One region of the Streptomyces sp. NPDC058653 genome, then DNA from elsewhere that is predicted to be linked to it. Evidence: riboswitches for the same ligand, from Rfam matches in the RefSeq annotation. Region 1 holds a riboswitch; each other region holds the start of a gene.
What was found. Region 1 has a riboswitch for thiamine pyrophosphate ahead of thiO (glycine oxidase ThiO). Riboswitches for the same ligand answer to the same signal wherever they lie in the genome.
Positions count from the first base shown of each region.

Region 2: another riboswitch for thiamine pyrophosphate. It lies ahead of thiC (phosphomethylpyrimidine synthase ThiC); the one in region 1 lies ahead of thiO (glycine oxidase ThiO).
Region 3: another riboswitch for thiamine pyrophosphate. It lies ahead of ACFWU9_RS27425 (thiamine ABC transporter substrate binding subunit); the one in region 1 lies ahead of thiO (glycine oxidase ThiO).

Region 1 covers NZ_JBHXRM010000006.1:151,706-162,089, forward strand. The annotation lists gene ACFWU9_RS07610 (bacterioferritin-associated ferredoxin) at 1-57, shown strand, start outside; gene bfr (bacterioferritin) at 97-576, opposite strand; gene ACFWU9_RS07620 (sulfite oxidase-like oxidoreductase) at 728-1,360, shown strand; gene ACFWU9_RS07625 (deoxyribonuclease IV) at 1,435-2,325, opposite strand; gene pknB (Stk1 family PASTA domain-containing Ser/Thr kinase) at 2,329-4,476, opposite strand; gene ACFWU9_RS07635 (thiazole synthase) at 4,631-5,425, opposite strand; gene thiS (sulfur carrier protein ThiS) at 5,431-5,631, opposite strand; gene thiO (glycine oxidase ThiO) at 5,664-6,944, opposite strand; TPP riboswitch at 6,941-7,055, opposite strand; gene ACFWU9_RS07650 (NAD(P)/FAD-dependent oxidoreductase) at 7,230-8,393, shown strand; gene ACFWU9_RS07655 (Rv2175c family DNA-binding protein) at 8,508-8,873, shown strand; gene thiE (thiamine phosphate synthase) at 9,029-9,697, shown strand; gene metF (methylenetetrahydrofolate reductase [NAD(P)H]) at 9,889-10,384, shown strand, end outside.
Region 2 covers NZ_JBHXRM010000041.1:30,861-41,244, reverse strand. The annotation lists gene ACFWU9_RS28465 (hypothetical protein) at 215-772, opposite strand; gene ACFWU9_RS28460 (fatty acyl-AMP ligase) at 803-2,512, opposite strand; gene ACFWU9_RS28455 (acyl carrier protein) at 2,488-2,796, opposite strand; gene ACFWU9_RS28450 (PaaI family thioesterase) at 2,801-3,319, opposite strand; gene ACFWU9_RS28445 (ferritin-like domain-containing protein) at 3,397-4,653, opposite strand; gene ACFWU9_RS28440 (MFS transporter) at 4,678-6,147, opposite strand; gene thiC (phosphomethylpyrimidine synthase ThiC) at 6,406-8,247, opposite strand; TPP riboswitch at 8,242-8,384, opposite strand; gene ACFWU9_RS28430 (YibE/F family protein) at 8,456-9,841, shown strand; gene ACFWU9_RS28425 (SsgA family sporulation/cell division regulator) at 9,976-10,384, opposite strand, start outside.
Region 3 covers NZ_JBHXRM010000038.1:53,340-63,723, forward strand. The annotation lists gene rlmN (23S rRNA (adenine(2503)-C(2))-methyltransferase RlmN) at 84-1,196, shown strand; TPP riboswitch at 1,252-1,376, shown strand; gene ACFWU9_RS27425 (thiamine ABC transporter substrate binding subunit) at 1,457-2,551, shown strand; gene ACFWU9_RS27430 (ABC transporter permease) at 2,710-4,323, shown strand; gene ACFWU9_RS27435 (ABC transporter ATP-binding protein) at 4,329-5,411, shown strand; gene ACFWU9_RS27440 (LOG family protein) at 5,474-6,652, opposite strand; gene ACFWU9_RS27445 (hypothetical protein) at 6,713-7,876, opposite strand; gene ACFWU9_RS27450 (ABC transporter ATP-binding protein) at 7,858-8,586, opposite strand; gene ACFWU9_RS27455 (aspartate aminotransferase family protein) at 8,887-10,266, opposite strand; gene ACFWU9_RS27460 (Lrp/AsnC family transcriptional regulator) at 10,251-10,384, opposite strand, start outside.

The DNA.
Region 1 (10,384 bases):
GCCCGGTCGGGTGCCGAGCAGCCGGTTGGGGCGTCGACGGGCCTGGAAGCCGCCTGACACGCGACGCGCGGGCGCGCCACCGTCGGACGCCGCCCGTCAGCTGTCCGGCTGCTCGATCAGCTGGGCGATGTACAGCGGCTCACCGAGCTTCTCGATCAGATCCAGCTGGGTGTCGAGATAGTCGATGTGGTGTTCCTCGTCCTTGAGGATCGACTCGAAGATCTTCGCGGACGTGATGTCGGACTTGGCCCGCATGACCTCGACCCCGCGCCGCAGACGGTCGATGGCCTCGATCTCGATCTGCCGGTCGGCGTTGAACATCTCGGTGACGGTCTGGCCGACCCGTACATGGAAAAGCCGCTGGTAATTCGGCAGACCGTCCAGGAAGAGAATCCGGTCGGTCAGCGTCTCCGCGTGCCTCATTTCGTCGAACGACTCGGACCTGGTGTACTTCGCGAGCTTCGTCCAACCGAAGTTCTCCTGCATTTTCGCGTGCAGGAAGTACTGGTTGATCGCGGTCAATTCGGCGGTCAGCTGCTCATTCAGGAACTCGATGACCTCGGGGTCGCCCTGCATCGCAGAGACTCCTTCCGCACGGGGACTGGCAGTTCGCGCATCCTCGCACCGCACATGAAAAGCGTCCAGTAAGTCCATCCTTAGTAGTAGTTGCCCGAATCGGGCCGTACCTGGTCATGACCACCCTTCGCGGTCTGTCACCATGGAAGGCATGGGTCAGCCGGAAAGCCGGGAAGAGCGGGAGTCGGCGCAGTCCGGGCTTCCGCCGGGGCAGCGGCTCCAGCGCGGCTGGCCGGTCACCCATTACGGGCCGGTGCCCAAGTTCAAGCCGGACCGCTGGGAGTTCCGGGTCTTCGGCGCCACGGCCGACGGTGACAAGCGGTGCTGGAATCACGAGGAGTTCTCGGCGCTGCCGTTCTCGACCGTCGTCGCCGATCTGCATTGCGTCACGAAATTCAGCATGCTCGGGGCCGAATGGGGCGGCGTACTCGCCCGTACGATCCTGGAACTGGCCCCGCCGGCGCCCGCCGTCACCCATGTCATGGTCTGGGCCGAGTACGGCTACAGCGCCAATATCAGGCTCGCCGACTTCGCGTCGGAACGGTCCGTCTTCGCCACCCACAAAGGCGGCGAACTCCTCACGGCGGAGCATGGATTTCCGCTCCGGCTGGTCGTTCCGCATCTCTACGCGTGGAAGGGCCCGAAATGGGTCCGGGGCGTGGAGTACATGACCGCCGACCGCCGCGGCTTCTGGGAGGAGCGCGGTTATCACAACATCGGCGACCCCTGGGGCGAGCAGCGCTACTCCTACCAGGAAGGCCCCGGGGACGGGCCCGAGCTCTGACACCCGCGGCCCCGGACCCGGCCTCGGAGGCACAGGGGCCCAGAGTCGGCTCAGGGGCTCAGGGGTTCAGCGGTTCAGGTGCTTTGGGAGCGCCCGTCCTCACGCAGCTTCTTCAGGAGGGCCACGTCCGCCGCGTGGCCCTCCTTGCCGCCGGGGGTCTCGATCACCAGCGGGACGCCCTCGGTCGCCGGATGCGAGAAGAGCGCCCGGAAGGGCTCCTCGCCGATATGGCCCGCGCCGACGTTCACATGGCGGTCCTTCAGGGCGCCTCGGACGTCCTTGGAGTCGTTGGCGTGGATCAGCCGCAGCCTCCCCGGGCCCACCGTCTCCACCAGTTCGTCCAGCGTCCGGTGCGTCCCGCCGGGCGCGGCCAGATCGTGGCCCGCCGCGAAGACATGGCACGTGTCGAGGCAGACCCCCAGCCTGGGGTGCGAGTCCAGCGCCGCGAAGTAGGGGCCGAAGTCCGCGGCGAGTGAGCAGAGCGAGGAGCCCTGCCCCGCGGTCGACTCCAGCAGCAGATACGGGTCGTTGTCGTGCGTCAGCTCGTCGAGAAGCGGCAGCAGCAGCTCCCGTACCTGCGCCAGCGCCACCTCACGCGTCCGCCCGCCCGTCGCCGAACCGGTGTGCACGACGACGCCCGGGGCGCCGATCTCCCGGCCCCGGCGAAGGCTGTGCCGCAGCGACTCCACGGACCTCTCGGCCGTCTCCGGCGTATGGGAGCCGAAGTTGATCAGATAGGGCGCGTGGACGTACGCGGAGAGCCCCTCGGCGGCGCACTCCGCGCGGAACCGCTCGTCCTGCGCCGGATTCCCGGCCGGTGTCGCCCAGCCCCGTGGGTTGGCGACGAAGACCTGGACGGTCTCGGCGCCGATGTCCCGCGCCCAGGCCAGCCCGACGCGGGCGAGGCCGCCCGCCACCGGAACATGGCCGCCGACGGGATTGCGAAGGCGGTCGGGGAGCGTCAAGCCTCAGATTCCCTTGGTCGTGATGGTGACGGTGCTGCCCTCGGGGGCCTTATCGCCGCCGTCGACGGACTGCTTCGACACGGTGTCGTCCAGGAACGGGAAGCTCCGGTCGACCTCCACCTCGAAGCCGGCCTCCGACAGCTCGGCCTTCGCGGCGTCTATCGACTTGCCCGTGACGTCGGGGACGGCGATCATCCGGGGGCCCTTGGAGATGGTCAGCGTGACGGTGTCGCCACGGGCGAGCCTGGTGCCCTCCTTCGCGGACTGTCCGGCCACCGTCCCGGCCTCCTCGGGGGAGTTGACCCGCTCGGAGGCGATCCGCACGTCGAGTCCGGCGTCCTCCAGGGAGGCGGTCGCCTCCTCCTCGGACTGCCCCGTCACGTCCGGCATATGGACCGGGCTGCCCTTGCTGACGACCAACGCCACTCCGGCGTCGGGCCGCAGCTCCGTACCCGCTTTCGGCTGGGTGCGGATGATGTCGCCCTGCTCGGTCTCCTGGTCGAAGGAGCGGGTGATGACCCCGGGCGCCAGCCCGGCCTTCCTCAGTGCGTCCTTGGCGTCGGCCAGCGACGTGCCCGCCAGGTCCGGGACCCGCACGATCTCGGGGCCGCGCGAGATGACGAGGGTCACCGAACCGTTGCCCCTGATCCGGGACCGGGGCTCGGGGTCGGTGCGCATGACCGTGCCGCGCTCGAACGTCGCGCTGAAGTCCTTCTCGACCCTCGCGTCCAGACCGGCGTCGCCGAGGCGCTTCTTCGCGACCTGCTCGGTCTGCCCGAGGACGGAGGGGACCCGTGTGAACTGCCCCGAGTTGATGTACCAGACACCGACGCCCACACCGAGCACCAGCAGCGCGGCCACCACGATCGCGACCGCGCCTCTGCGCGGTCGGGCAGGTCCGTCCCGGTGCCGCGTGGGCGGCCGGCGCGGGGGCGCAGGGGGTCCGGGCGGCGGCATCGTGAGGCGGCTGGTGCGGTGGACCCGGTCGTCCCCCGGGGCGGCGGCCTGGTCGGGCGCACCGGATCCGTCGGACGGCACCGGGGAGCGGACAAGGCGCGGAATCACGCTCGTACGGTCGTCGGAGCCGTCGCCTGGCCCATCGGCCGGACCGTGGGCCGGGGCGCCGCCGGAGGCGTCGTACGAGGCGAGGGAGGCGTCCTGGGGGCGCCCGGCCCCGTGGCCGTCCTGGGACGGCTGGGACGCGGCGCGGGCTCCCGCGCGGTCCGTGCCGTCCGCCGTCCCGGCCGCGGCCGACGGGGTCCCCTCGGCCGTCGTCGCCTGCGGCGGCACCGCGTCCAGCTGCGCGTCGTCGAGTGCCGCGCGGGTCGCCCGGGTCAGCGCCAGAAGCGCCACGGCGTCCTCGGGGCGGATCTCCGGATTACGGGCGGTGGCCGCCGCGACCAGCTCGTCCAGCTCGATCGCCATTCCCGGCACCGCGGCGGACGGCGCGGGCACGTCCTCGTTCAGATGGAGGTAGAGCACCTGCGCGGGGGTGTCACCGCCGTGCGGCTTGGCGCCGGTCAGCATCTCGTGCAGGACGACCCCGCACGCGTACACGTCGACCCGGGTGTCGGAGGTGCCGTACTCGATCTGTTCGGGGGCGAGGTAGGAGACCGTGCCGAGGATTGTGCCGCTGGTGTTGGTGACCGAGCCGACGGCCCGTACGAGACCGAAGTCGGCGACCTTCACCCGGCCGTCGTCCCCTATCAGGACGTTCTCCGGCTTGATGTCCCGGTGGATGAAGCCGGCCCGGTGCGCGGCGCCCAGCGCGGCCAGCATCGGCTCCAGGATGTCCAGGGCGGCCCGGGGCTGGAGCGCGCCGCGCTCGCGCAGGACGTCCCGCAGCGTGCAGCCCTCCACGTACTCCATCGCCAGATAGACGTACGCGCCCTCGGCGCCCTGGTCGAACACCCCCACCACGTTCGGGTGCGCCAGCCGCGCCACGGACTTGGCCTCGCGGATGAAGCGCTCCACGAAGACCGAGTCGGTGGCCAGGGCCGGGTGCATCACCTTCAGGGCGAGGACCCGGTCGAGCCGGGTGTCGACACCGCGGTAGACCGTGGCCATGCCGCCGACGGCGATGCGCGCGTCGACGCGGTAACGGCCGTCGAGCACCTGCCCGACAAGAGGGTCCCTGAGCGTCGTATCCACCCGGCCGAGTCTACGAGCCGCCACCGACAGGGCCGGGCCCCCGGGTGCGACCGGACGGCCCAATGGAGCCGTCTTGTGACAGCACCCGCACAGCGTCGCGGCAATCGGCCGGGGGCCTTCCGGCCGCCGCCCCCGAGCGCGTCGTCGGACCCCCTCAGAAGGCGGGCCGCTCGGGGTCCAGCATCGCCATCCCCTCCGTGGGGGAGGAGGCGTCGGCGAAGTGTCGGCGCGGGATGCGGCCCGCGCGATGCGCCAGCCGGCCCGCCTCGACCGCGTGCCGCATCGCCTCGGCCATCAGGACCGGCTCCTGGGCGCGGGTGACCGCCGACGCCAGCATCACGGCCGCGCAGCCGAGCTCCATGGCGAGCGCCGCGTCCGAGGCCGTGCCCGCCCCCGCGTCCAGGATGACCGGCACGCGCGCGTGGCCGGTGATCAGCTGGAAGTTGTGCGGGTTGCGGATGCCCAGACCCGATCCGATCGGGGAGCCGAGCGGCATGATCGCCGCGCAGCCCACGTCCTCCAGCTTCCTGGCGAGCACCGGATCGTCGTTCGTGTACGGCAGGACGGTGAAGCCGTCGTCCACCAACGTCTCGGCGGCGTCGAGCAGTTCGATCGGGTCGGGCAGCAACGTCCGTTCGTCGGCAACCACTTCGAGTTTGATCCAGTCGGTGCCGAGCGCCTCCCGGGCCAGCCGGGCGGTCAGGACGGCCTCGCCCGCGGTGAAGCAGCCGGCCGTGTTCGGGAGCACCCGGATGCCGAGGCGGTCGAGCACGGACAGGACGGAGCCCTGCACGGTGGGGTCCAGCCGGCGCATGGCGACGGTGGTGAGTTCGGTGCCGGACGCGGCCAGGGACCGTTCCAGCACGTCGAGGCTGGGCGCGCCGCCCGTCCCCATGATGAGCCGGGAGTCGAGGGCGGTGTCGCCGATGACGAGCCTGTCGTCGGACATCCGGTTCAGCCTCCCTGGACCGCGGTGAGGACTTCGACCCGGTCGCCGTCGGACAGGGTGGTGGCCGACCAGCGCCCGCGCGGGACGACGGTCTCGTTGAGCGCGGCGGCGACGCCCGACGGGGCGGGGGTGAGGGTCGCGACGAGGACGTCGAGGGTGACGGGGCCCGCGAGGACGCGGGCCTCCCCGTTCACCGAGACGGTCATGGACGGGTCGGCGGGCGAGTTCACGGTGTCTGTCATGCGTGCTGCTCCTGAGCTGCGGAGGCGGCGGGGGAGGGGCCCGGCGAGGGGCCGGGGGCGCTGGACGGGAAGCGGCCCGGTGCGAAGGGCCGCGCGTCGTCGGGGAGTTCGCCCGTGGTGAGTACGGTGGCCATCACCTGGCCCGTGACGGGCGTCAGGAGCACCCCGTTGCGGTGGTGCCCGGTGGCCAGGTGCAGCCCCGGCAGGGCGGTCGGCCCCAGCAGCGGGGCGTTGTCCGGCGAGGTCGGGCGCAGCCCGGCGCGGGTCTCGGCGAGCGGCAGTTCGGTGATGCCGGGGAGCAGTTCGTGGGCGTCGCGCAGGAGTTCGTAGACCCCGCCCGCCGTCACCGTCGTGTCCCAGCCGAGCTCCTCGCTCGTGGCGCCCACGACCAGCTCGCCGTTCTCGCGGGGCACCAGATAGACATGGCTGCCGCGGACCTCGGCCCGCAGCGTCCGGGAGAGGAACGGGGCGTACGGGCGCGGCACCGTCAGCCGCAGGACCTGGCCCTTGACGGGCCGTACCGGTGGCAGGACCTCGGCCGGCACCCCGGCGAGCCGCGCGCTGAGACTGCCGGCGGCGATGACGACCTGGTCGGCGGCGAGTTCGGCGCCGCCCCCGACGGCGACCCCGGCGGCCCGGTCCCGGACCACCCGCAGCCTCTCGGCCCAGGCCCGGTGGAAGACCACCCCGGCCCGCTCACAGGCCGTCACGAGGGCGGCGGCGAGCCTGCGCGGGTCGATCTGGTGGTCGTCGTCGGCCCTCAGCCCGCCCCGTACCCCCGGAGCGAGCATCGGCTCCAGACGCCGGCACTCGCGGCCGGTGAGCCATTCGGACCGGAGGCCCGATCTCCTTTGGAGGGCGTGGAGTTCACGCAGCCGCGCCCGGTCGTCGCTGTCGAGAGCGACGGCCAGCGTGCCGCAGGCGCGGTAGCCGGTGTCCTGGCCGGTGGCCGACTCCAGTTCGGCGACGAAGCCGGGATAGAGCCGCGCGGAGGCGATGTTCAGCCCCAGCAGGGCCTCCTCGCCGTAGTCGACCTCGGTGACCGGGGCGAGCATCCCGGCGGCCACCTGCGCGGCCCCGCCGCCCGGCTCGGGATCGACCACGGTGACGCCGAGCCCGCGCTGCGCGGCGCGCCAGGCGGTGACGAGGCCGATGATGCCGCCCCCGACGACCAGGACGTCGCTGTGCCGGGGACCCCGGCCGGCCGACGGGTCCGGAGGCCCGCCCGGAGATGTCTCCGGGCCGGATCCCCCCAACGGAACGTGAGATGAGCGCATGGGCGTCCAGCTCCTCCCTTCGCCGGCATGACCCGGATCAGGTTCGTACGGTCGGAGGCCGCGTCAGCCTCCCTCTCAGCCCGGTGCGTACGGGCTCCCGCGAGGTGTGAAGTCTCTTGTTCGCTACTGCCGATAAGTGCTTCCGGGTCAGCGTAACCCTCCTCCCCGTGCCCTGTAAGGGAGCCGTTCAGGCAGTCGTCGCCCCCGCGGTGTCCTTAAGGTGATCGGGTGAACGAGCAGCGGAAGCAGGCGGACGAGCGGCGCACCGTCGTCGTCGGCGCGGGCATGGCGGGCGTGCAGACCGCCGTGGCCCTGCGTGAACTGGGGTACGGCGGCCCCGTCACCCTCGTCGGGGCCGAGCCCCACCGGCCCTACGACAGGCCACCTCTCTCCAAGGCCGTCCTCCTGGGGACGGCCGAGAGCTCGGCCCTCGACGTGGACTTCGACGCGCTCTCCCTGGAACTGCGCCTGGGGCTCGAAGTGACCGGCGTACGCCCCGACGACCACGAGGTGGACACGGAGGCGGGACCGATCCCGTACGACGTCCTGGTCCTCGCCACCGGCGCCGAGCCGGTCACCCTCCCCGGCACGCGGGACGTGCCCGGCGTCCATCTGCTGCGCACCCTGGACGACGCCGCGCGGCTGCGCCCCGTCCTGGACCGCCGCAAGCACATCGTCGTGGTCGGCGCGGGCTGGATCGGCGCCGAGTTCACCACGGCCGCCAGGGAGGCCGAGTGCGCGGTGACCGTCGTCGAGGCCGCGGACCGGCCGCTCGCCGGCGCGCTGCCGGCGGAGGTCACCACTCCGATGGCGCACTGGTACGCGGAGAGCGGCGCGGAACTCCTCACCCGCGCGCGCGTGGCGGTCGTCGAGCCCGGCACCGTCGTCCTCGCCGACGGCCGCGAGCTGGCGGCGGACGCGGTCGTCGTGGGCATCGGCGCCAGGCCCGCCACGGCCTGGCTGGCCGGCTCCGGCATCGTGACCGGCCCCGAGGGCGCCGTGACCGCCGACGACCGGCTGCGCACCTCACGGGCCGACGTGTACGCGGTCGGGGACTGCGCCTCCTTCCCCTCGGCCCGGTACGGCGAGCGGCTGCTGGTGCACCACTGGGACAACGCGCTCCAGGGGCCGCGCACGGTCGCCGCCGACATCGTGGGGGAGGCCCGCGAGCCGTACGACCCCGTGCCGTACTTCTGGTCCGAGCAGTTCGGCCGCTTCGTGCAGTACGCGGGCCACCACGCGCGGGCGGACACGCTGCTGTGGCGCGGTGACCCGGCGACCGCCGCCTGGACGGTCCTGTGGCTGCGTGACGGGGCGCTGGTGGCCCTGCTGACCGTCGGCCGGCCGCGTGATCTGACCCAGGGCCGCAAGCTCGTGGCAGCGGGCGCGCGGATCGACACGGGGCGGGCCGCCGACCCCGCCGTACCGCTCAGATCCACGGCTCTCTGAACGTCGCCCGCGCCGGTTCCCGCGCCGTGGGCGCCGGGCCGACGCGCCGTTCGCCGACCCGTTCGGTGCCCGGCTCGGCTTCCGACTGTCAGTCCGGGATGGCAGGCTTGTCCTGTGACTGAGATTGACGCAAAGATCGATGCTCTCGTCCCTGCCTGGCTTCACCTGCCCGATATCGCCGAAATGCTGGATATCGAGGTGACGCGTGTGCGTCAGCTGGTGAAGGAAGGCACGCTGATCGCCGTGCGCCGCGGGGAGAACCGCGCGCTCCAGGTGCCGGCCGCCTTCATCGACGGCAACAAGGTCGTCAAGGGCCTCGCCGGGACCTTGACGCTCCTGAGGGACGACAGCTTCACCGACGAAGAGATGCTGGAGTGGCTCTTCACTCCCGACCCGTCGCTGCCGGGCACGCCGGCGCAGGCCCTCAGCGAGAATCGCGGTACGGAGGTGAAGCGCCGCGCCCAGGCGCTCGCCGTCTGACGACACCACCACCGGCCGTGCGCGGGGCGGAGCGCCCCGTTCCGCGCACGGCCGTCACAGAGAACCGATCCGACAGGCACCGATCCGAGCACGGCCGTCCGGGGACGCCCGTCGGGGCGTTTCCCGAAGACACCGATCCGACGGGGGAGACCCGCATGCCCGCAGCGCCCGGTGCGCCCAGCGCACTCGATCTGCTGTCCGACGCCCGGCTCTATCTGTGTACGGACGCCCGTAAGCGGCAGGGGGATCTCCCCGAGTTCCTGGACGCCGTCCTCTCTTCCGGTGTGGACATCGTGCAGCTCCGTGACAAGGGCATGGAGGCGGCCGAGGAGCTGGACCACCTCCAGGTGTTCGCCGACGCCTGCCGGCGCCACGGCACGCTCCTGGCCGTGAACGACCGGGCCGACGTGGCGCACGCCATCGGCTCCGACGTGCTGCATCTGGGCCAGGGTGATCTGCCCGTCTCCGCCGCCCGCGCCATCCTCGGTACGGAGCTGCTGATCGGCCGCTCGACCCACTCCGAGGCCGAGGCGATGGCGGCGGCCGGGGAGCCCGGCGTGGACTACTTCTGCACCGGGCCCTGCTGGCCCACCCCCACCAAGCCCGGCCGGCACGCGCCGGGGCTCGGCCTCGTGCGGTACGCCGCCTCGCTCGCGACCCGGCGCCCCTGGTTCGCGATCGGCGGCATCGACGCGGGAAACCTGGACGAGGTGCTGGACGCCGGGGCCCGCCGGGTCGTGGTCGTCAGGGCCGTCACGGAGGCGGACGATCCGGCGATGGCCGCGGCCGGACTCGCGAAGCGCGTCCGCGACCGAGTCGCCTGACACGGACAGAAGGCCGCCTGATTCCGGGCCCCCGGCAGCGGGCCTCCGACCGCCCCGGAGGGGCGCGGGCACCCTGTCCACTCTCGATCTCCGGTGTCCGTCCTGTCCGAGTAATGGACAGGGATGGCGTGAAGTGGACAATTCGCCCTGCTCTGGTTGGGTGATCGCCGCAGCCTCGATAGCCTTCGGGTATGGCCCTTGGCACAGCTTCGACCAGGACAGATCGCGCCCGTACGGTGCGTGAGCTGCTTGCGACCGGCAAATTGTCGTACTCGTTCGAATTCTGGGCACCGAAGACCGAGAAAGGCGAGCGGAATCTCTGGAACGCGCTGCGCCGGGTCGAGGCGGTCGGCCCCAGCTTCGTCTCCGTGACCTACGGCGCGGGTGGCTCCACCCGCGCCGGGACGGTCAAGGCGACCCAGCGCATCGCCTCCGACACCACGCTCATCCCGGTCGCCCACCTCACCGCCGTGAACCACTCGGTCGCCGAGCTGCGCAACATGATCGGCCAGTACGCGGACGCCGGAATCAGGAACATCCTCGCCGTCCGCGGAGACCCGCCCGGCGACCCGATGGCCGAGTGGGTCAAGCACCCCGAGGGCGTGCGGTACGCGGCGGACCTGGTCCGGCTGATCAAGGAGTCCGGCGACTTCTGCGTCGGCGTCGCGGCCTTCCCCGAGATGCACC
Region 2 (10,384 bases), on a different contig from region 1:
CGAACTTCGTTCGGCAGCCCGGAATTTCCGGCATGCCCTTTCGGATCGATCGCCACGGCAGCCCCCCGCCTGTATCCCGCAGCCTCCCACGTGATATTTAGGGAGTATACGTGGCCAAGCGGGGCTTTCAAGAAACAATATTCACCACAATTCTGCCAAACACCTACATTCCGTAGTAAAACTCTGCTATGAGTTCGGTCAAGCCTGCGTGAGCTCAGGATTCGTGCGGCAGCCCCACCTGGAGCCGGTAACCGCAGGAGCCGGTGTGGGCCATCTGGCAGAGCCCGACGTCCGGATCGATGTCGTCGGGCAGATCCATCGCCTTGAGCCAGCCGGTCAGCCGCTCGCCCGGACCGCAGTGGTAGACCTTGTCGATTCCCGCCTTCTTGACGCCCTTGTAGGCGAAGCACGTGATGACCTTGAGGTCGTGCGTGCCGCCGTCGAAGGACTCCTCGGCCTCGAACAGCGAGCCGAGATAGAGATCCACGGCCGCCCGGAACAGCCGGCGGTACTGCTCGACGGTCTCGACCTTCTCGATGCCGAGACCGCGCATCAGCCGGACCATCTCCTGGCGCCCGAACTCGCGTACGACGGCGATGTTCGCCTCGTTGGCGCCGTCGATGCCGCCCGACATCGCGGTCTGGTAGTACCAGAGGCCGTCGGTCGCCATCCACGAGCGGCGCAGCAGTTCCTCGCGCTGCGTCGCGGTGAGTTCGGGAGTGGGGTCCGCCGGGGGCGTGGTGCCGGTCGCCGGAGTGGGGTCCGCGCTCATGAGGTCAGTCACCTTCTCTTCGTCGGTCCGTCATACGGGGTCGGCGCCGGCCGCTGCCAGCACCTCTTCCACCCCGTGCCGTTGAAGCTTCCCGCTGGAGGTGCGCGGGAGTCGCCCCCTGCGTACGAGAACGATGTCCCGCGGCGTGAGGCCCAGAGAGTCGGACACGGCGAACCGCAGCCGGGCGATCAGCTCCTCGCGGGCCCCGGCCTCGGACTCCTTCGTCTCGGCGACGAGCACCAGCCCCTCGCCGTCGGGGAACGTCACCGCCGCTGCGAGGACGGCCTCGTTCGTGACCCCGTCGACCCGGCCCGCGACGGACTCGATGTCGCTCGCGTAGTAGTTCTGGCCGAAGACGATGATCACCTCCTTCCTCCGTCCCGCGATGAAGAGTTCGCCGTCCTGACGGAAGCCCAGATCGCCGGTGGAGACCCAGCCGCCGGGAAGGACGGTGGCCCGGGTCGCCGGCTCGTTGTCCTCGTAACCGCGCATCACCGAGGCGCCCCGGATCTGGATCTCGCCGACCAGTGAGGGGTCGGTCACCTCCGTACCGTCCTCGCCGACAAGCCTGACCTCGGTGTTCGCCACCGGGAAGCCGACCGAGACGATCTCCCGTCCCGCGTCGGCGCCCTCGCCACCGGCCGGGGCGGGGACCACCACGCCCCGGGAGAGCGGCTCGCGCCGCACCCATGTCGTACGCACCGCCCTGCCCGTCGGCGCGAACGTCACCGCGAGGCTGCCCTCCGCCAGGCCGTACACCGGCAGGAAGGCGTCGGGGCGGAACCCGGCGGGGGCGAAGTGCGCCGAGAACCGGCGCAGCGTGTCCGGATCGATCAGCTCCGCGCCATTGAGCGCGGAGCGCCAGCGCGACAGGTCGAGTTCGGGCACACGCGCGGCCGGGGTACGCCGCAGGGCGTACAAATAGCCGGAGTTGGGCGCGGTCGTCGCGGTCACCCCGTACCGGCTGATGATCCGCAGCCACCGCCCCGGGTCCCGGAGGAAGTCCTCGGGCGGCAGCAGATATGTCTCGGCGTCGTTCAGCGCCGGCGAGAGGAAGGCGCCGATCAGCCCCATGTCGTGGAAGAGCGGCAGCCAGTTGCAGCTCACATCGCTGTCGTCGATGCCGAGCCCCCCGGCAATCGCATCGACGTTCGCGAGGAGGTTGGCATGGGTCAGGACGACGCCCTTCGGCGACGCGCTGGTCCCGGAGGTGTACTGCACCAGCGCCGGATCGTCCGCCGCCACGTCCACGTACACCGGAGACGGCGCACGCGTCAGGGCGACGTCGAGGATCTTGAACTCGCCGTCGGCGCCGCCGAGCGTCGGCTCCAGCAGCCCGCCCAGCATCTTGTCCGAGAGCACGACCCGCACCTTGGACTGGCGCATCACCAGGGCGATCCGCCTCAGATGGATGTCGAGCGAGGCGAAGCGCACCGGCGGCGGTACCGGCACCGGCACCGCGCCGGCGGCGAGCACGCCGAAGAACGCCCTGGCGAAGTCGATCGAGGTGGGCAGCGCGATCGCGACCCGCTCCCCCCGTACGACCCCGCGTTCGAGCAGCCCGCAGGCGACCTCGCCGGCCTCGGTGTAGAGCCGGCCGAACGTGACGCGCTCGGCCTCCTCGTCCCCGCGGAACAGGCGCATACCGTGGCCCGATCCCCGGGCGGCGACGGCGGCGAGCGCGTCGACCAGGCTCCCGCCGCCCTCGCCGGTGATCACGCCGAGCTCTTCTGCCCGCACAGCTCCACCACCACGCCCTGGAACTCCCCGACCGTCTGGACCCGGAAGGTGACCTCGTCCTCTATCTCGATGTCGAAGGCCTTCTCGGTGTTGAGGACGATCTGCAGGACCCGCATGGAGTCGACGTTGGGCAGGGACCGGAAGTGCTGGTCGGGTGTCAGGCCCTCGGCCGGGGTGTCGAGTTCGGCGCCGATGATCTGGCGGATCTTCTCGTGGATGGCCTCGGTGGTGAGGTCCGTGGTGCCGGCCGCGGCCGTGGTGTCGGTGGTCTCGGTGGTGTCCATGTGATCAATCCCCCTGGGTGACGGTTCTGTTGGAGGCGCGGAGCGCGTCGACGAGTTCGGTCGGCAGGCGGGTGCCGTACGTGCCGAGGACCTCGTCCGTGAGCAGATGGAACGTGCCGTCGGCCGCGGCCACGAGATCGCCGCCCGGCAGCCTGATCTCGCCGGAGGCCCGTACCGAGAGGGCGTCGCGCTTGGTGATCTCGGCGTGGGCCGTGTACTCGGCGCCGGTCTCCATGGGCCTGCCGTAACGGATGCGCAGGCCGGTGGTGAAGGCGGAGATCCGGTCCGACCGGTACACGGCCTGGGCCAGCGTCTCGTCCAGGATCGCGGCGACGATGCCGCCGTGGATGACGCCCGGGAACGACTCGTAGTCGGCGCCGAGCTTGATCCGGGTGCCGAATCCGTTGCCTTCCTCCTCGAAGACCAGCCGCAGCCCGATGGGATTGTGCGGAGCGCAGCCGAAGCAGTTGGCCGTGTCGGCCGCCGCTCCGCTCGCGCTGTCGTTGAACGCTGACTCGGGCAAGACTTCGCTCCTCAGTCGTCGGTCGTCGGCCGCTGTCCGGTCGTCGGCCGCCGGCTCGCGCCGGGGCCGACACCGGTTCAGATGAGCGAGCGGAGCTTGCGCTTGAGGTCCTTCGACGACTCGATCGAGTCGTCCTCGACCAGCCGCCGGACCATGGAGAGGACCTTGCCGTCGGCCGCGTCGGTGGCGCCGTCCTGGATCGTCTCGATGCGCCGCACGCCCTTCGCCGAGGTCGAGTGCGGGTAGAAGTGCCCGGCGGGGTGCTTGAGCCCGTCGCTGCGGTCGGCCAGCCAGACGTACGCCATCTTGAGCGCGGCGATCTGGCTCTCCCGGTTGCCGTCGCACAGCTCCTGCGTGAAGACGTAGAAGGCGCGGGCGTGCCGGGACTCGTCGCGGCCGAGGAGCTTCCAGATGCCCCTGACGACGGGCTCCTTGGTCTCGGCGGCGAGCGCGCGGTAGAGCTCGGCGGCGCGGGCCTCGGAGATGATGTTCATCATCAGGGTGCCGACGCGGGTGTCGCCGATCGGGTACGGCTCGCGCTTGTACAGCGCGTGCTTGGAACGGACCTTGACGCCCAGCTTGTCGAGGCAGCGGGCCTGTACGAGCGAGTGCCGCGCCTCCTCGGCGCCCCAGCTCAGCGCCCAGGACGAGAAGCTGGTCTCGCCCTCCCACTCGCGCAGGAAGTTGTGCGCGCCGGGCAGGGTGCCGAACTCGATGATCGCCGCCTCGGTGAGGAAGTCGATCTCCTCGGCGCTCATCAGCTCGGGCTTGAGCTTGTCGAGGTCCAGCTCACGCCAGTCCCAGCGGGTCGTCTCGAACCAGTCGAAGATCTTGTTCCACGTCATGTCGAGGTAGAAGTCCGTGTACAGCGGGTCGAGGATCAGCGAGCCGTGGGCCCGCATGCCTATCTCGACGGTGTCGGCGAAGCCGAACCCGTCGAAGGCGGCGGGGGCGATGATGTCTTCGACGTCGTGCACCTCGGCCCAGCCGGGTACCTGGCCGCCGGCGCCGTCGCCGACGACGTACACCCGGGTCTTGGCGAAGCCGCGCATGCCGCGCAGGGCCCGGACCGCCGCCGGGGCGGAGGAGCCGCTGCCGCCGATGAAGGCGACGGCGAGTTCGGTGCCCGGTTCGAGGTCGTGCAGGTAGCGCTCGAAGGTGTCGGGGGTGGACCGGTCGAGACCGATCTCACCGAAGCGAGCCAGCGAGAGCTGCGGGCCGAGGGTGAGCGCGGGCAGACAGTCGACGAAGACGACGCGCGTCTTGCTCGTGCTCGTACCGTCGGTGCCGGTGGCGAGGTTGGTGCCGTTGCCCAGGTTGATGCCTGTGTTCATGACGTTTCCTCTCGAAGGAGATGGTTACGTGCTCGCCGGCGCCCGGGATCCACGGGCGGCAGGACGCGAGGTCATACCGAACGCGGTCGCGGCGCCGAGCATCATGAAGATCCCGATCGCGATCCAGGCGTCGACGAACGCCTCGTGGGTCGCGTCGTAGGTGAGCGGGGTGCCGAGGATCGCGACCAGCAGGCTGATCCCCAGCACGCTGCCGATCTGCCGGCTCATGTTGACCACCGCGCTGCCCGTGGAGAACCGGGCGGCCGGCAGGTCGGTCGTGGCGGTGGCGAGGATCGTGGGGAGCGCGAGGCCCACCCCGACGCCGCCCACCAGCCAGCCGGGCAGCAACTCGTCGGCGTAGTGCGGGTCCTGCCCGATGCTCGCGGCCATCAGCAGCACACCGGCGGTGCACAGCAGACAGCCGGCGGCGACCATCCGGCCTGCCGGTACGCGCGTCGCCAGCTTCGCGGCCACGAGCGCGGCCAGCGGGACCATCAGCGGGCCCGGGGCGATCCCGAGTCCCGTACGCAGCGCGGAGTAGTGCCAGACCTGCTGCATCCACAGGATCGCGGTGAGCAGGTTGGCGGCGAAGGCCGCGCTGAAGGCGATCGCCGTCACGTTCGACCAGACGAAGGCCCGCACCCGCAGCAGCGCCGGTTCGATCACCGGGGAGGCATGGCGCCGCGACCGGAACCAGAACACCGCGATCCCGAGGACCGCACCGGCCAGCACGGCGGACGTCCGTACCGCGGACCAGTCGTTGAGCTTCACCAGGCCGAGTGCCAGCAGCCCGATCGAACCCGTCAGCAGAGCGGCCCCCGGCAGATCGGGCAGCCGGGTCATCGCCGCCTCCTTGGAGTCGGGGACGATGCGTACGGCCACGACCAGCGCGAGGACGCCGATGGGGATGTTCACCAGGAAGATCCACCGCCACGACGCGCTGACGAGCAGCCCGCCGAAGACCGGCCCGGCCGCCGCCGCCAGCGCGGCGCTCGCCGACCAGATCCGTACGGCGCCGGCCCGGCGGTCCGGCGGGAACGACGAGAGCAGCAGACCGAGACTGGCGGGCGTCAGCGCCGCGGCGCCGACCGCCTGGAGCACCCGGAAGAGGACCAGCTGCCACAGCGAGGTCGATACGGCGCAGGCCGCGGACGCCGCGGTGAACAGGGCGACGCCCAGCAGGAATCCGGCCTTGCGGCCGTAGCGGTCGGAGAGCCGCCCCAGTGGCACCAGGAGTGCGGCGAAGACGATGGCGTACGCGTTGAGGACCCATGAGAGGTCACCGAGTGAGGCTCCGTCGAACTCACGTCCGATGGCGTCGAATCCGACGTTGACGATGAAGAGATCGAGGCCGGCCATGAAGGCGGCCAGGGACAGGACTCCGAGCAGGAGTCCGGAGTGCGGAGGCGGTGCCGACGCCGGTTTCTGAGCCGGTGGGACGGGGTTCGATGTCGATTCGGGTGTCGCGGGTCCGGTGCCGGCTTCTGTGGCCATGCAGATCTGTCCCTCGGGACGTCGGGGATGTCGGTGAAGCGCGCTGCCGCCTGCCGACTACAGGACTCATCCGATACTTCCGCCACTCCCCGGTACAAGTCATTCCGCCCCGTCCCCACCTTTCGCGGCCTCAACCACCACTTTGGTGGGAGTCGCCGCTACGACCTATGGACCCGACTCCGCGCCCCGGTGGCGGGGCCGGAAAACACGGAGGCCCCCGACCGTCCGGTCGGGGGCCTCCGTCGTCGGGACTACGGCTCACTCCGCCAGGGGCAGATAGACCCGGTTGCCGCTCTCCGCGAACTCCTTCGACTTGGCCGCCATGCCCGCCTCGATCTCCTCCCGCGAACCGCCGTGGTCACGCCGGATGTCGTGCGAGATCCGCATGGAACAGAACTTCGGCCCGCACATCGAACAGAAATGCGCGGTCTTCGCCGGCTCGGCGGGGAGCGTCTCGTCGTGGAACTCCCGTGCCGTGTCCGGGTCGAGAGCCAGGTTGAACTGGTCCTCCCAGCGGAACTCGAACCGCGCGTCCGACAGCGCGTCGTCCCACTCCTGCGCCCCCGGATGACCCTTGGCCAGATCCGCCGCGTGCGCCGCGATCTTGTACGTGATGACACCGGTCTTCACGTCGTCCCGGTTCGGCAGACCCAGATGCTCCTTGGGCGTCACGTAGCAGAGCATCGCCGTGCCCCACCAGGCGATCATCGCCGCGCCGATGCCGGAGGTGATGTGGTCGTACGCGGGGGCGACGTCCGTCGTCAGCGGGCCGAGCGTGTAGAACGGCGCCTCCTCGCAGATCTCCTGCTGGAGGTCGATGTTCTCCTTGATCTTGTGCATCGGGACATGGCCCGGGCCTTCGATCATGGTCTGTACGTTGTGCCGCTTGGCGATCGTGTTCAGCTCGCCCAGCGTCCGCAACTCGGCGAACTGCGCCTCGTCGTTGGCGTCGGCGATCGAGCCGGGGCGCAGACCGTCGCCGAGGGAGTACGTCACGTCGTACGAGGCGAGGATGGAGCACAGCTCCTCGAAGTTCTCGTACAGGAACGACTCCTTGTGGTGCGCCAGGCACCAGGCCGCCATGATCGAGCCGCCGCGCGAGACGATGCCGGTCTTGCGGCGGGCGGTCAGCGGCACGTAGCGCAGGAGCACGCCCGCGTGGACGGTCATGTAGTCGACGCCCTGCTCGGCCTGTTCGACGACCGTGTCCTTGTAGATCTCCCAGGTCAGCTCCTCGGCCTTGCCGTCGACCTTCTCCAGCGCCTGGTAGAGCGGCACGGTGCCGATGGGGACGGGGGAGTTGCGCAGGACCCATTCGCGGGTGGTGTGGATGTTACGGCCGGTGGAGAGGTCCATCACCGTGTCCGCGCCCCACTTGGTGGCCCAGGTCATCTTGTCCACCTCCTCCTCGATGGAGGAGGTGACCGCGGAGTTGCCGATGTTGGCGTTGACCTTCACGAGGAACCGCTTGCCGATGATCATCGGTTCGATCTCGGGATGGTTGACGTTGGCCGGCAGTACGGCGCGGCCGGCGGCGATCTCCTCGCGTACGACCTCGGGCGCGACGTTCTCCCTGATGGCGACGTACTCCATCTCCGGGGTGATGTCGCCCCGGCGGGCGTACGCGAGTTGGGTCACGGCCTGTCCCTCGCGGCCCCGGCGCGGCTGGCGGGGGCGGCCGGGGAAGACCGCGTCGAGGCCCCGCAGATCGGTCGCTCCGCTCCGGAGCAGCCCGCCGCGCGGTGAGGTGTGCTTGAGCCCGTCGTCCTCGGGGCGGACGGGGCGGCCCGCGTACTCCTCGGTGTCGCCGCGGCCGACGATCCAGTTCTCCCGGAGCGGTGCGAGCCCGCGCCGTACGTCGGTCTCGACGGTGGGGTCGGTGTACGGCCCCGACGTGTCGTACAGCGTGACGTCGTCGCCGTTGGTGAGATGCACCTGACGGACCGGCACCCGGAGGTCGGGGCGTGAGCCCTCGACGTATCCCTTGTGCCAGCCGATGGCCCTGGAGCCGTCCGAACCCTTGGGGCCCTCGGGGCCGTCGGGTCCGTTGGAACCGTTGGAACCGTTGGAGGCAGACGTGCGTGTGTCCTGAACGGTCATGTGAGACCTACTCCCTACGCCGGCATTACCCGGTAACAGGTTCGGCGGTCGACGCAGCTCAGGGATCCGGGGAAGCCCCGGAACTCCACAGTCAGCGTCCTCTCAGCCCGGTGCTCCGAGCTCCCGCGTGTGTAAAGGCACCACCACGCTAACGCCATATCGGGCGTGCTGAACAGAGGGCCTCCGCCGTTCTTGCGATGATCGGTCGGTGACCCCATCCACGCATCCACCCGATCCGCACGGCCACTCGCACAGTCATGGGCCGGCCGCGCCGGTCTCCAGACATCTGCGCAAGGTCATCGCCGCGGTGCTGGTTCCCTTCGCGACGGCCGTCGTCGTCGGTCTCGTCGTGCTCTGGCCCGGCGGCACCCCCGCCCATGAACGCACCGGTGTCGGCTTCGACCGGCAGACCCAGCAGGGCCAGGTGGTGAAGATCGAGAAGGTCGACTGCGGCGCTGTGAACGCCGCCCAGGTCCCGCCCACGGGCGACACGTCGACCCCCCAAGGGCGGGAGGCTCAGCGCGCGCGGACCGGCGACTGCGAGAAGGCGACCGTGGAGGTGAAGAGCGGCAAGGACAAGGGGCGCAGATTCGTCGAGGTCGTCCAGCCCGACGCGCCGCGGCAGTTTCACGTGAAACAGGACGTCGTGGTGGCCTACGCGCCCGACGCCCCGAGGGATCTCCAGTACTCGGTCACCGATGTGGACCGCACGATGCCGATGGCTCTGCTGGCCGGGATCTTCGCGCTCGCGGTGATCGTGGTGGGCCGGCTGCGCGGGCTGATGGCGCTGGTCGCGCTGGTCATCTCGTTCGCCGTGCTGACGCTGTTCATCCTGCCGGCGATTCTCCAGGGCTCGAATCCGCTGATCGTCGCGGTCGTCGGCGCGAGCGCGATCATGCTGATCGCGCTCTATCTCTGCCACGGTCTGACGGCCCGTACATCCGTCGCCGTGCTCGGCACGCTGATCTCCCTGCTGCTGATCGGGCTGCTCGGCTCGCTGTTCATCGGCTGGGCGAGCCTGACGGGCAATACGGACGACAACACCGGGCTGATCCACGGGCTGTTCCCCGAGATCGACATGAGCGGCCTTCTGCTGGCCGGGGTGATCATCGGATCGCTGGGTGTGCTGGACGATGTGACGGTCACCCAGACGTCGGCGGTGTGGGAGCTGCGTCAGGCGGACCCGACGATGGGGCCCCGCGCGCTCTACCGGGCGGGCATCCGGATCGGACGCGACCACATCGCGTCAGTGGTCAACACGCTCGTACTGGCCTACGCGGGCGCGGCGCTCCCCCTGCTGCTGCTCTTCTCCATCGCGCAGTCGAGCGTGGGGACGGTCGCCAACAGCGAGCTGGTGGCGGAGGAGATCGTACGGACCCTGGTCGGGTCGATCGGTCTGGTCGCGTCGGTGCCCGTGACCACGGCGCTCGCGGCGCTCGTGGTGTCGGCCGACCGGCCGGAGCCGTCGGGGGGACCGGCGCCGGAGACCGCGGCGGGGGCGCCCTCGGGGGAGCCGTCGGGGGCACCTTCCAAGGGGCCGCTGGGCGGGCTGCGGACGCGCGGTGGCGGCGGGGGGCGGCGGCGTAAGAAGTAGCGCGCGGCGTGGACGTGAGGACCCCGGCCCGTGCGGGGTACGGCGCGTGGGGATACGGCCCGTTGGATACGGCGCGTGGGGATACGGCCCGTGGGGTACGGCGCGTTGGATACGGCCCTGGGGAGTACGGGCGCTCAGCCCGCGTTCTCCTCGGCGAGAATGCGTCCGAGCGTCTCCTCCAGATCGCTCTCGAAGTCCCCGAGCGCCATCTCCTGGCCCAGCGGGACGAGCCGGTCCGTGCGGTCGAGGAAGGCCACCAACGGCGGGGCGCTGGCCCGGAACAGGGCGTGCTCCGCGCCGACCTGGAGCCTGATGTGGACATCGGAGAGCTCCTCCGGCTGGGTCGGCGAGATGTACACGTCGCCGTCGCCGCTGGGCTCGTTGATGCCGTCGATCAGCAGCTCCCGGCCGAAGGCCCAGGTGACCGGGGCGTCGCCGGGCAGATGGAACGTCATCCGCACCGCGTAGGGATCCGAAGTCTCGTAACGCAGTTCCACGGGAATTCGAAAGGAGAGCTCCTCGGAGACGAGGAAACTCATCAGG
Region 3 (10,384 bases), on a different contig from region 1:
CTCCCGGCACCGGCAGTGTGCCCACGTCACTCCCGCGGTCGGCGGGAAACACCGGCCTCGTCGTACCGAGGAGAAAACAGCTCATGGCACCGCCCAACCCCGGAGAGCTCACCTTCGTCGCGCCCCGTGGCGCCAAGAAGCCACCGAGGCACCTCGCCGACCTCACGCCTGAAGAGCGTCGTGAGGCCGTCTCGGCGCTCGGCGAGAAGGCGTTCCGTGCCAAGCAGCTGTCGCAGCACTACTTCGCGCGGTACGCGCACGACCCCGCCGAGTGGACGGACATCCCTGCCGCCGCACGCCAGAAGCTCGCCACGGAGCTGCTGCCGGACCTGATGTCCGTGGTGCGGCACATCTCCTGCGACGACGACACCACCCGTAAGACACTGTGGCGCCTGCACGACGGCACGCTCGTCGAGTCGGTCCTGATGCGTTACCCGGACCGGGTCACCATGTGCATCTCCTCGCAGGCGGGCTGCGGCATGAACTGCCCGTTCTGCGCCACGGGGCAGGCGGGGCTCGACCGTAACCTCTCCACGGCGGAGATCGTGCACCAGATCGTGGACGGCATGCGCGCGCTCCGTGACGGCGAGGTCCCCGGCGGCCCCGCACGGCTGTCCAACATCGTCTTCATGGGCATGGGCGAACCGCTCGCCAACTACCGCCGCGTCGTCGGCGCCATTCGCCGGCTCACCGACCCCGAGCCGGACGGTCTCGGTCTCTCGCAACGCGGCATCACCGTCTCGACGGTGGGTCTTGTACCCGCGATGCTGCGGTTCGCCGACGAGGGCTTCAAGTGCCGCCTCGCCGTCTCGCTGCACGCGCCCGACGACGAGCTGCGCGACACCCTCGTGCCGGTCAACACCCGGTGGAAGGTGCGGGAGGTGCTGGACGCCGCGTGGGAGTACGCGGAGAAGTCGGGGCGCCGCGTCTCCATCGAGTACGCCATGATCCGCGACATCAACGACCAGGCGTGGCGGGGCGATCTGCTGGGGCGGCTGCTCAAGGGGAAGCGGGTGCACGTCAATCTGATCCCCCTCAACCCGACACCCGGGTCCAAGTGGACGGCCTCCCGCCCCGAGGACGAGAAGGCCTTCGTGGAGGCCATCGCGTCGCACGGGGTGCCCGTGACGGTGCGCGACACGCGTGGTCAGGAGATCGACGGGGCGTGCGGACAGCTGGCGGCCACGGAGCGCTGAGCGCGGCCCAGGGGCCCCGTTGGGGTCCATGTACCCTGGGGTTCGATCAAATTACATATTCCGACAGGGGAGCGCCACAGCGCTGAGAGTGCGGCAGAGGCTCGGAAAGAGCCTCACGGTCGCAGACCCTCTGAACCTCGCCCAGGTCATTCTGGGTAGGAAGTTCGGTCATCACTCATGCTGTTGCGCCCTGCCCTGCTCCGGTTCGCCGGCGCGGGGCGGGGCCGCGTCTTCTCCTGGACATCCCAGGAGGAATTCAGTTGCGTACCACGAAGAAGATGGCGGTCGGCGCCGTCGCCGCGGCGTTGGGAGTCTCTACGCTCGCCGCGTGCGGCGGCGGGTCGGAGGATTCCGCGTCGTCGGACGGCGCGAAGTCCAAGAGCGTGACGCTCGTCGCCCATGACTCGTTCGCCGCCTCGGACTCCGTACTGAAGGAGTTCACGGAACGGACCGGCTACACCGTCAAGGTGCTGAAGAGCGGCGAGGCCGGCGAGGCTCTCAACAAGGAGATCCTCACCAAGGGTTCGCCGCAGGGCGACGTCTTCTTCGGCGTCGACAACACCCTTCTCTCGCGCGCCCTCGACAACGGCCTGTTCACGCCGTACGAGGCGAGGGGTCTCGACCAGGTCCGCGCCGACGTGCGCCTCGACGACGCCGAGCACCGTGTCACCCCTGTCGACACCGGCGACATCTGCGTCAACTACGACAAGAAGTACTTCACGGACAAGAAGCTGGCACCGCCGGAGTCCTTCGCAGACCTGACGAAGCCCGCCTACAAGGACCTCCTGGTCGTCGAGAACGCCGAGCTGTCCTCACCGGGCCTCGGCTTCCTCCTCGGCACCGTCGCCGCTTACGGGGACGACGGCTGGCAGGACTACTGGAAGAAGCTCAAGGCCAACGGCGTCCAGGTCGTCGACAGCTGGGAACAGGCCTACAACGAGGACTTCTCCGGCTCGGCCGGCGGCAAGAAGGCGAAGGCGGAGCGGCCGCTCGTCGTCTCGTACGCCTCCAGCCCGCCCGTCGAGGTCCTGTACGCCGATCCGCAGCCCGAGGAGGCGCCGACCGGCGTCGCGAAGGGAACCTGCTTCCGCCAGATCGAGTTCGCCGGTCTGCTCCAGGGGGCGAAGAACGAGGCGGGCGGCAAGGCCCTGCTGGACTTTCTGGTGAGCAAGACCTTCCAGGAGGACATGCCGCTCAACATGTTCGTGAATCCGGTCGTCGACGGGGCGAAGCTGCCCGCGCTCTTCACCGACCACGGCGCCGTCGTCGACAAGCCCCGGACCGTCGCCCCGGAGAAGATAGCCGAGAACCGCGACGAGTGGATCCAGTCGTGGTCCTCACTCGTCGTCAAGTAGGCGCGGACGCCGCCCGGAAGGACGAGCGGAGTACGCGTACAGGGGCGGGTCCGGGTGCCGGTCCGCCGCGCCGGTGGCCGATCCGAGGACGGGGCCGGGACGCCGGCGTCACGGTGCGGGCGGCGCGTCGCCGGGGGAGCGTCCTCCGGCTCTGCCTCATGGCCGTGCCCGTCGCGTTCTTCGCGGTCTTCTTCGCCTACCCCGTCGTCGCGATCGTCGGCCGCGGGCTGAAGTCCGACGGCTCCTGGCACTGGGGCAGGTTCGGCGACGTGCTGAGCCGGGCCGACATCGGACAGGTGCTCTGGTTCACGACGTGGCAGGCCTTCGCCTCCACCGCTCTCACTCTGCTGATCGCCCTTCCCGGTGCGTATGTCTTCGCCCGCTTCGATTTCCCCGGCAAGCATCTTCTGCGCGCCGTGGTGACGGTGCCGTTCGTCCTTCCCACCGTGGTCGTCGGCACGGCGTTCCTCGCGCTGCTGGGGCGCGGCGGGCTGCTCGACGAACTGTGGGGTGTGCGGGCGGACACGACGGTGTGGGCGATCCTGCTCGCGCATGTTTTCTTCAACTACGCGGTGGTGGTCCGCACCGTGGGCGGCCTCTGGGCGCAGCTGGACCCCCGTCAGGAGGAGGCCGCGCGGGTGCTCGGCGCGGGGCGCCTCGCTGCCTGGTGGCGGGTCACGCTGCCCGCGCTGGGCCCCGCCGTCGCCGCCGCAGCGCTGATGGTCTTCCTCTTCACCTTCACCTCCTTCGGCATCGTCCAGATTCTCGGAGGTCCGGCCTACTCCACCCTGGAGGTGGAGATCTACCGGCAGACAGCGCAACTGCTCGATCTGCCGACCGCGGCCGTTCTGACGATGGTGCAGTTCGCCGCCGTCGGCGCGATTCTCGCGCTCCACGCCTGGACCGTACGGAGGCGGGAGAGCACCCTTAAACTCGTCGATCCGGCGCAGACGGCGCGCAGGCCCCGCGGAATCGGCCAGTGGGCCCTGCTCGCCGGCGTGCTCGGCACCGTCCTCCTCCTCATCCTGCTGCCCCTCGGCGTGCTGATCGAGCGGTCCCTCGACGGACCGGCCGGCTACGGCTTCGACTACTACCGGGCGCTGCGTTCGGTGGAGGCGAGCGGCGGCACGTTCCTCGTACCGCCGCTGGAAGCCGTCTGGAACTCCCTTCGCTACGCCCTGACGGCCACCGTCATCGCCCTGGTGGTCGGCGGGCTGGCCGCGACGGCGCTCACCCGGCGAGCGGGACGCCTCGTACGGGGCTTCGACGCCCTGCTGATGCTTCCGTTGGGCGTCTCGGCGGTCACCGTCGGCTTCGGATTCCTGATCACCCTCGACAAGCCGCCGCTGGATCTGAGGGCGTCGTGGATCCTGGTGCCGCTGGCCCAGGCCCTGGTGGGGGTCCCGTTCGTCGTACGGACCATGCTTCCCGTCCTGCGCGCCGTGGACGGGCGGCTGCGCGAGGCCGCCGCCGTGCTGGGGGCGTCACCGCTGCGTGCGTGGCGGGAGGTCGATCTGCCGATGGTGCGGCGGGCGGTGCTGGTGGCCGCCGGGTTCGCCTTCGCCGTCTCGCTCGGTGAGTTCGGTGCCACGGTCTTCATCGCGCGACCGGACCGGCCGACGCTGCCGGTGGCCGTCGCGCGGCTGCTGGGCCGGCCGGGTGATCTCAACTACGGGCAGGCGATGGCGCTGAGCACGGTGCTGATGGTGGTGTGCGCCGTGTCGCTGCTGGTGCTCGAACGTATCCGTACCGACCGTTCCGGAGAGTTCTGATGGCCCTGCTCACTCTTGAGGACGTGACCGTGCGGTTCGGGCACCGTACGGCGCTCGACAGGGTGGATCTGGAGATCGCCGCCCACGAGATCGTCTGTGTCCTCGGGCCGAGCGGCAGCGGCAAGTCCACGTTGCTGCGTGTCGTCGCCGGTCTTCAACCGCCGGACACGGGGCGGGTATTGCTGGAAGGCTCCGACCAGGCGGGGGTGCCGGTGCACCGGCGGGGCGTCGGGCTGATGTTCCAGGATCACCAGCTCTTTCCGCAGCGCGACGTCGGCGGAAACGTCGCGTTCGGGCTGCGCATGCGTGGGGAACCGCGCGGTCAACAGCGGCGACGCGTAGCCGAGTTGCTGGAGCTCGTGGGCCTGCCGGGCGCCGAGCGCCGCGCCGTTGCCGCGCTGTCGGGCGGGGAGCAGCAGCGCGTGGCACTGGCGCGGGCGCTCGCCCCGCGCCCCCGGCTTCTCATGCTCGACGAACCGCTCGGTCAGCTCGACCGGAGTCTGCGCGAACGCCTGGTGGTGGAACTGCGCGGCGTTTTCGCACAGTTGGGCACGACGGTTCTTGCCGTCACACACGACCAGGGCGAGGCATTCGCACTCGCCGACCGCGTGGTGGTGATGCGCGACGGACGCGTCGCGCAGAGCGGCACACCGGTGGAGGTCTGGCAGCGCCCTGCCTCCGCGTTCGTCGCGCGCTTCCTGGGCTTCGACAACGTGGTGGCCGCCACGGTGCGGGGCGACGTCGCCGATACGCCCTGGGGCAAGATCCCGGTGCCCGCCGGCTCACCGGGGGGCCGACGCACACTGCTGGTACGTCCCGCAGGGGTGCGGATCGGTCCTGCTGAGGAGGGACTGCGCTGCACCGTCGGGGCTCGGATCTTCCGTGGCAGCCACGTCGCCGTTCAACTGCGCCCCACGGACGGACCGGTCGTGGAGGCGGAGTGCGCACTCCGCGACGTGCCCGCCGAGGGCGCGACCGTCGGGGTCTCCTTCGCAGCCGAGGACCTGGTGGTCCTGGACGACCCGGAGCCCGACCCGGCAGGCGTCGAAGGGGACGCCGCCCCCACGGGCGACAACGGGGCCGACTGACGAGGGCGGGCCGACGGGGGCGGACCGACGGGGGCGGCCATCCGCCCCCGTGGCCCCGCAGGTCAGGCCGAGAGACGCGCCAGCGCCTCGGGCACCTCCGCCACCGAGTCGACGAGCGCGATTCGGGATTCCATCGAGCGCTCCCGCGCCAGCGACGTGAGCAGCGGCCACGCGGGCAGCTTCTCCGTCCAGTGCGCGCGGTCGACCAGGACCATGGGCGTCGGTTCGCCGCGTGACTCGTAGTAGTTCGGCGTCGCGTTGTCGAAGACCTCCTGGACGGTGCCGGCGGCGCCGGGCAGGAAGACGACGCCGGCGTTGCAGCGGGCCAGCAGACCGTCCTCCCGGGTCGCGTTGGCGAAGTACTTCGCGATGTGCCCGGCGAAGGCGTTCGGCGGCTCGTGGCCGTAGAACCAGGTGGGAATTCCCACCGACCCGGCGCCCCCGGGCCAGCGGCCCCGTACCTCGAACGCGGCGCGCGCCCACTCGGAGATCGACGGGGTGAACGACGGTGTCTTGGCCAGGATTTCGAGCGCCTCGTCCAGCATCTGGTCCGGATGCGGGGCGGCGTACGCCCCGAGGTTCGCGGCCTCCATGGCACCGGGGCCGCCGCCGGTCGCGACAGTCAGCCCCGTATGGGCCAGGTCGCGCCCGAGACGCGCCGCTCCCGCGTACGCGTCGGTGCCCCGTGCCATCGCGTGGCCGCCCATCACACCGACGACCCGCGCGCCGACCAGGAGTTCGTCCAGAGCGTCGGATATCGCGTCGTCGTGGACCGACCTCAGCATCGAGCTGAGTATGTCGCCGTCGGCCTTGGTGCGCTGGAACCACCGGTACGCGAGCGCGTCCGGCGTCACGTCGTAACCGCCCTCGTCCAGCCCTTCGAAGAGGTGCTCGGGCGTGTAGAGAAGGCCCCGGTACGGGTCGAAGGGAAGGTGCGGGACGGGAGGGAAGACCAGGGCCCCGTCCGCGCGTATCTTCGCCGCGGCGTCCGGTGCCATCGGGCAGCCGAGGAAGACGGTTTCGGAGGTGTCGGTGGACAGCAGCGCGAGCGTACGGCCCGTCAGGTCGACCGACTGGATCCGGTACCCGCTGAGCGTTCCGCCGAGGATCACCTGGTCGAACTCGTCGAGGGTCTCGATCTCGCGGTCCAGGCCGTCCGCGCGGTGCTCCCAGAGCCCCTGCGGGCCCCGTGTCGCGGCCTGTTGTGCCTCATGCCCGTCGTGTCCCTCGCCGTAAGCCATGGAGGACACGATAGGCCGCCCCGTCGGAGGGAGGGAGCGGTGGTGGGGGAGGCTTCCGGTTCAGCCCGTGAGCGGCACGGCGGCCAGCGCGGCGATCAGCCACGTCAGCGGTCCGAACACCGCGAGCAGCGCGCCGGCACGCAGCGCCGCCGCCGTACGCAGGAGCATCGCGGGGGCGCCCACCCGCGTCAACGCCGCCGTCGTCTCGGTACGGGCGTGCCTGGCCTCAAGGACGGCTGTCAGCAGCGTCCCGAGGGTGCAGCCCACGATGATCGTGGCGCCGAGACCGGTGAGCGGTCCGAACGGGCGGGGATCGCCGGGGCCGTACAGGGCCGCGGCGGCGAAGCCGCCCGAGACCACGGCGCAGACGACGCCCAGCGGGCGTCCGATCCGCACCGCCTCGTCCATCAGTACGCGCCCCGCGAGCAGCCGGGTCGCGCCGGGACGCAGCGTCTGCAGGAACCGACCGCAGAGGTACGCGATACCGGGGCCCGCCAGAGCCAGGCCGAGCGCCGTCAGCGACCAGCCGGCCAGAACACCGGCCGGACTCCCGTCGAATCGCCCCGGCAGCGGCAGGGGAGCCTCCGAGCCACCCCGGCTCGCATAGGTCTCGACGGCGAGCCCGGCAGCGGTCAGAGCGACGCCCCAGGGCAGCCCCGACGGGGCGGGCCTGGGGGTCGCCGCCCGCTCGGGATCGGCACCGTCGACCGGCTTCGCGGCCCTGCGCCGCGGGCGCAGGGCGAAGGCGGTCGCCATGGAAGCGAGGACCGGCACGACGGCGAGCAGCGTGAGGGCGGCGGCGAGCGGCAACGGCTGCCCCGCACCGAGGAGATCGGACGCCGCGCCGTCGAACGGCAGCCCCGTGAGATCACCGCGCAGGTGGAGGAAGAACAGCAGCGCCACCACGCTGCCGAGCGTGCACGAGAGGGTCGTCGACGCGGCAGCCAGGGCGGTGAGCTGCGCCGGGCCGACGCCCACCGCCGAAAGCCCCGGACGGGGCCGGGTGCTCGGGTCCGCACGGGCCACGGCGACGGCGAACTGCACCGTGGACGCGAGCGGGAACACGCACCACAGGAGCCGGAGGACCGATCCGGCGGGATGGTTCATGGCCCAGCCCAGCGTGCACAGTAGGAGGAAGCCGACCCCCGCCGACGCCGCGACGACCAGCAGCCGGCGCAGCAGGACGAGGGGGTGGCTGCCGCGGGCTAGACGGAGAGCGAGCACGCTGCCTGGCCTTCCGCCTCGGCGGGTCGCAGCGCGCCCACGCGGCAGCCGTCGACCAGGACCACGGTGCGGTCGGCGAGTGTCGCGACCTCGTCGTCAAGGGTGGCGAGCACGACGGTGATGCGGTGCGAGCGCGCTGCGGTGGTCAGCGTGCGCAGGACCTGGGCGCGTTCGGCGGCGTACAACGGCGCCGTCGGCTCGTCGGCGAAGAGTACCGAGGGTGTGCTCACCAGCGCGCGGGCGACGGCCACGCGCTGGCGCTGCGACTGGAGCAGGGCGTGCGGGCGCTTGCGGGCGCACATACCGATGTCGAGCCGCTCCAGCCACTCCATGGCCGCGGCCTTCGCCGCACGGCGCGAGGAACCGCGCAGCAGCATCGGCAGGGCGGCGTTCTCCCACGCGTTGAGCTCCGGGACCAGGACGGGGTCGGAGTCGACCCAGCCGAAGCGGTCGCGCCGGAGCCGTTCCCGCAGCACCGGGGGCATCGTGTGGACGGCGGTGCTGTTGAACCAGACCTCGCCCTCCTTGGGAACGAGCTGGCCCGAGAGACACCGCAGCAGGGTCGTCTTGCCGCTGCCGCGCGCGCCGCTGACCGCGAGGATCTCGCCCTCGCGCACTCCGAGCGAGACGCCGCTGAGCGCCGGCGAGCCGTTGTGCGAATGGTGCAGGGAACGCGCCCAGAGCACGTCGTTGTCCGGCGGGGCAACCATGGCGTACACCTCGGTTCGGATCAGGCTCGGAATCAGAGCTGACGTACCGCGCCCCGTCCGGGGGGAACGAAGGCGAAGCCGATCGGTCACTGCACCGTAAGGATCAGTACCGGGATGGACGGACAGCACGCGGCCCGGGTGCCCCCCATTGCACTCGAATGGGGGGTACCCGGGCCGTTGTCCAGTTCCGGCGGTGGCGCGGGGCGGGGCGGGGCCGCGCGGCAGGGCCACGGGGCGGTGTGCACCCGCCCCGTACGTGCCCTTCACCGCCCCGTACGGCGCGGTCGCCGTCCGCGGTGATCAGAGCTTGGTCCAGGCCTCCGTCAGCACGGTGCGCAGGATCTGCTCGATCTCGTCGAACGTCGACTGGTCGGAGATCAGCGGCGGGGCGAGCTGTACGACGGGGTCCCCGCGGTCGTCGGCGCGGCAGTACAGCCCGTTGTCGTACAGGGCCTTGGAGAGGAAGCCGTACAGGACGCGCTCCGTCTCCTCGTCCGTGAAGGACTCCTTGGTGACCTTGTCCTTGACGAGCTCGATGCCGTAGAAGAAGCCGTTGCCCCGTACGTCGCCGACTATCGGCAGGTCGTGGAGCTTGCGCAGCGTCGAGAAGAACGCGTCCTCGTTGTCCAGCACGTGCTGGTTGAGGCCCTCGCGCTCGAAGATGTCGAGGTTGGTGAGAGCGACCGCGGCGGAGACCGGGTGGCCGCCGAAGGTGTAGCCGTGCAGGAAGGTGTTGTCACCTTTGTAGAAGGGCTCGGCGAGACGGTCGGAGATGATGCAGGCCCCGATCGGTGAGTAGCCCGACGTCATGCCCTTGGCGCAGGTGATCATGTCCGGTACGTAGCCGAACTTGTCGCACCCGAACATCGTGCCGAGCCGGCCGAAGGCGCAGATGACCTCGTCCGAGACGAGCAGCACGTCGTACTGGTCGCAGATCTCGCGAACCCGCTGGAAGTAGCCGGGCGGGGGCGGGAAACAGCCGCCGGCGTTCTGCACCGGCTCCAGGAAGACGGCGGCCACCGTGTCCGCGCCTTCGAAGAGGATCTGCTGCTCGATCTGGTCGGCGGCCCAGCGGCCGAAGGCCTCCGGGTCGTCGCCGTGGATCGGGGCGCGGTAGATGTTGGTGTTCGACACCTTGTGGGCGCCCGGCACCAGTGGCTCGAACGGGGCCTTCAGGGCGGGGAGTCCGGTGATGGACAGCGCTCCCTGCGGCGTTCCGTGGTAGGCGACGGCGCGTGAGATGACCTTGTACTTGGTGGGCTTGCCCGTCAGCTTGAAGTACTGCTTGGCGAGCTTCCAGGCCGTCTCGACGGCCTCGCCGCCGCCGGTGGTGAAGAAGACCTTGTTGAGGTCCCCGGGCGCGTAGTGGGCCAGTCGCTCGGCCAGCTCGACCGCCTTCGGGTGGGCGTAGGACCACACGGGGAAGAAGGCGAGTTCCTGGGCCTGCTTGTAGGCGGTCTCGGCCAACTCATGGCGCCCGTGGCCCGCGTTGACCACGAACAGGCCGGAGAGACCGTCCAGGTAACGCTTGCCGTCGACGTCGTAGATGTAGGTGCCCTCACCACGCACGATGGTGGGCACGGGTGCGTTCTCGTACGACGACATGCGGGTGAAATGCATCCACAGGTGGTCGTAAGCGGTTTTGGAGAGGTCCTTGCTCACGGCTATCGGGTTCCCCACATATAGGTCTGCTTCTTCAACTTGAGGTAGACGAAGCTCTCGGTGGAACGCACGCCGGGGAGCGCGCGGATCCGTTTGTTGATGACGTCCAGCAGGTGGTCGTCGTCCTCGCAGACGA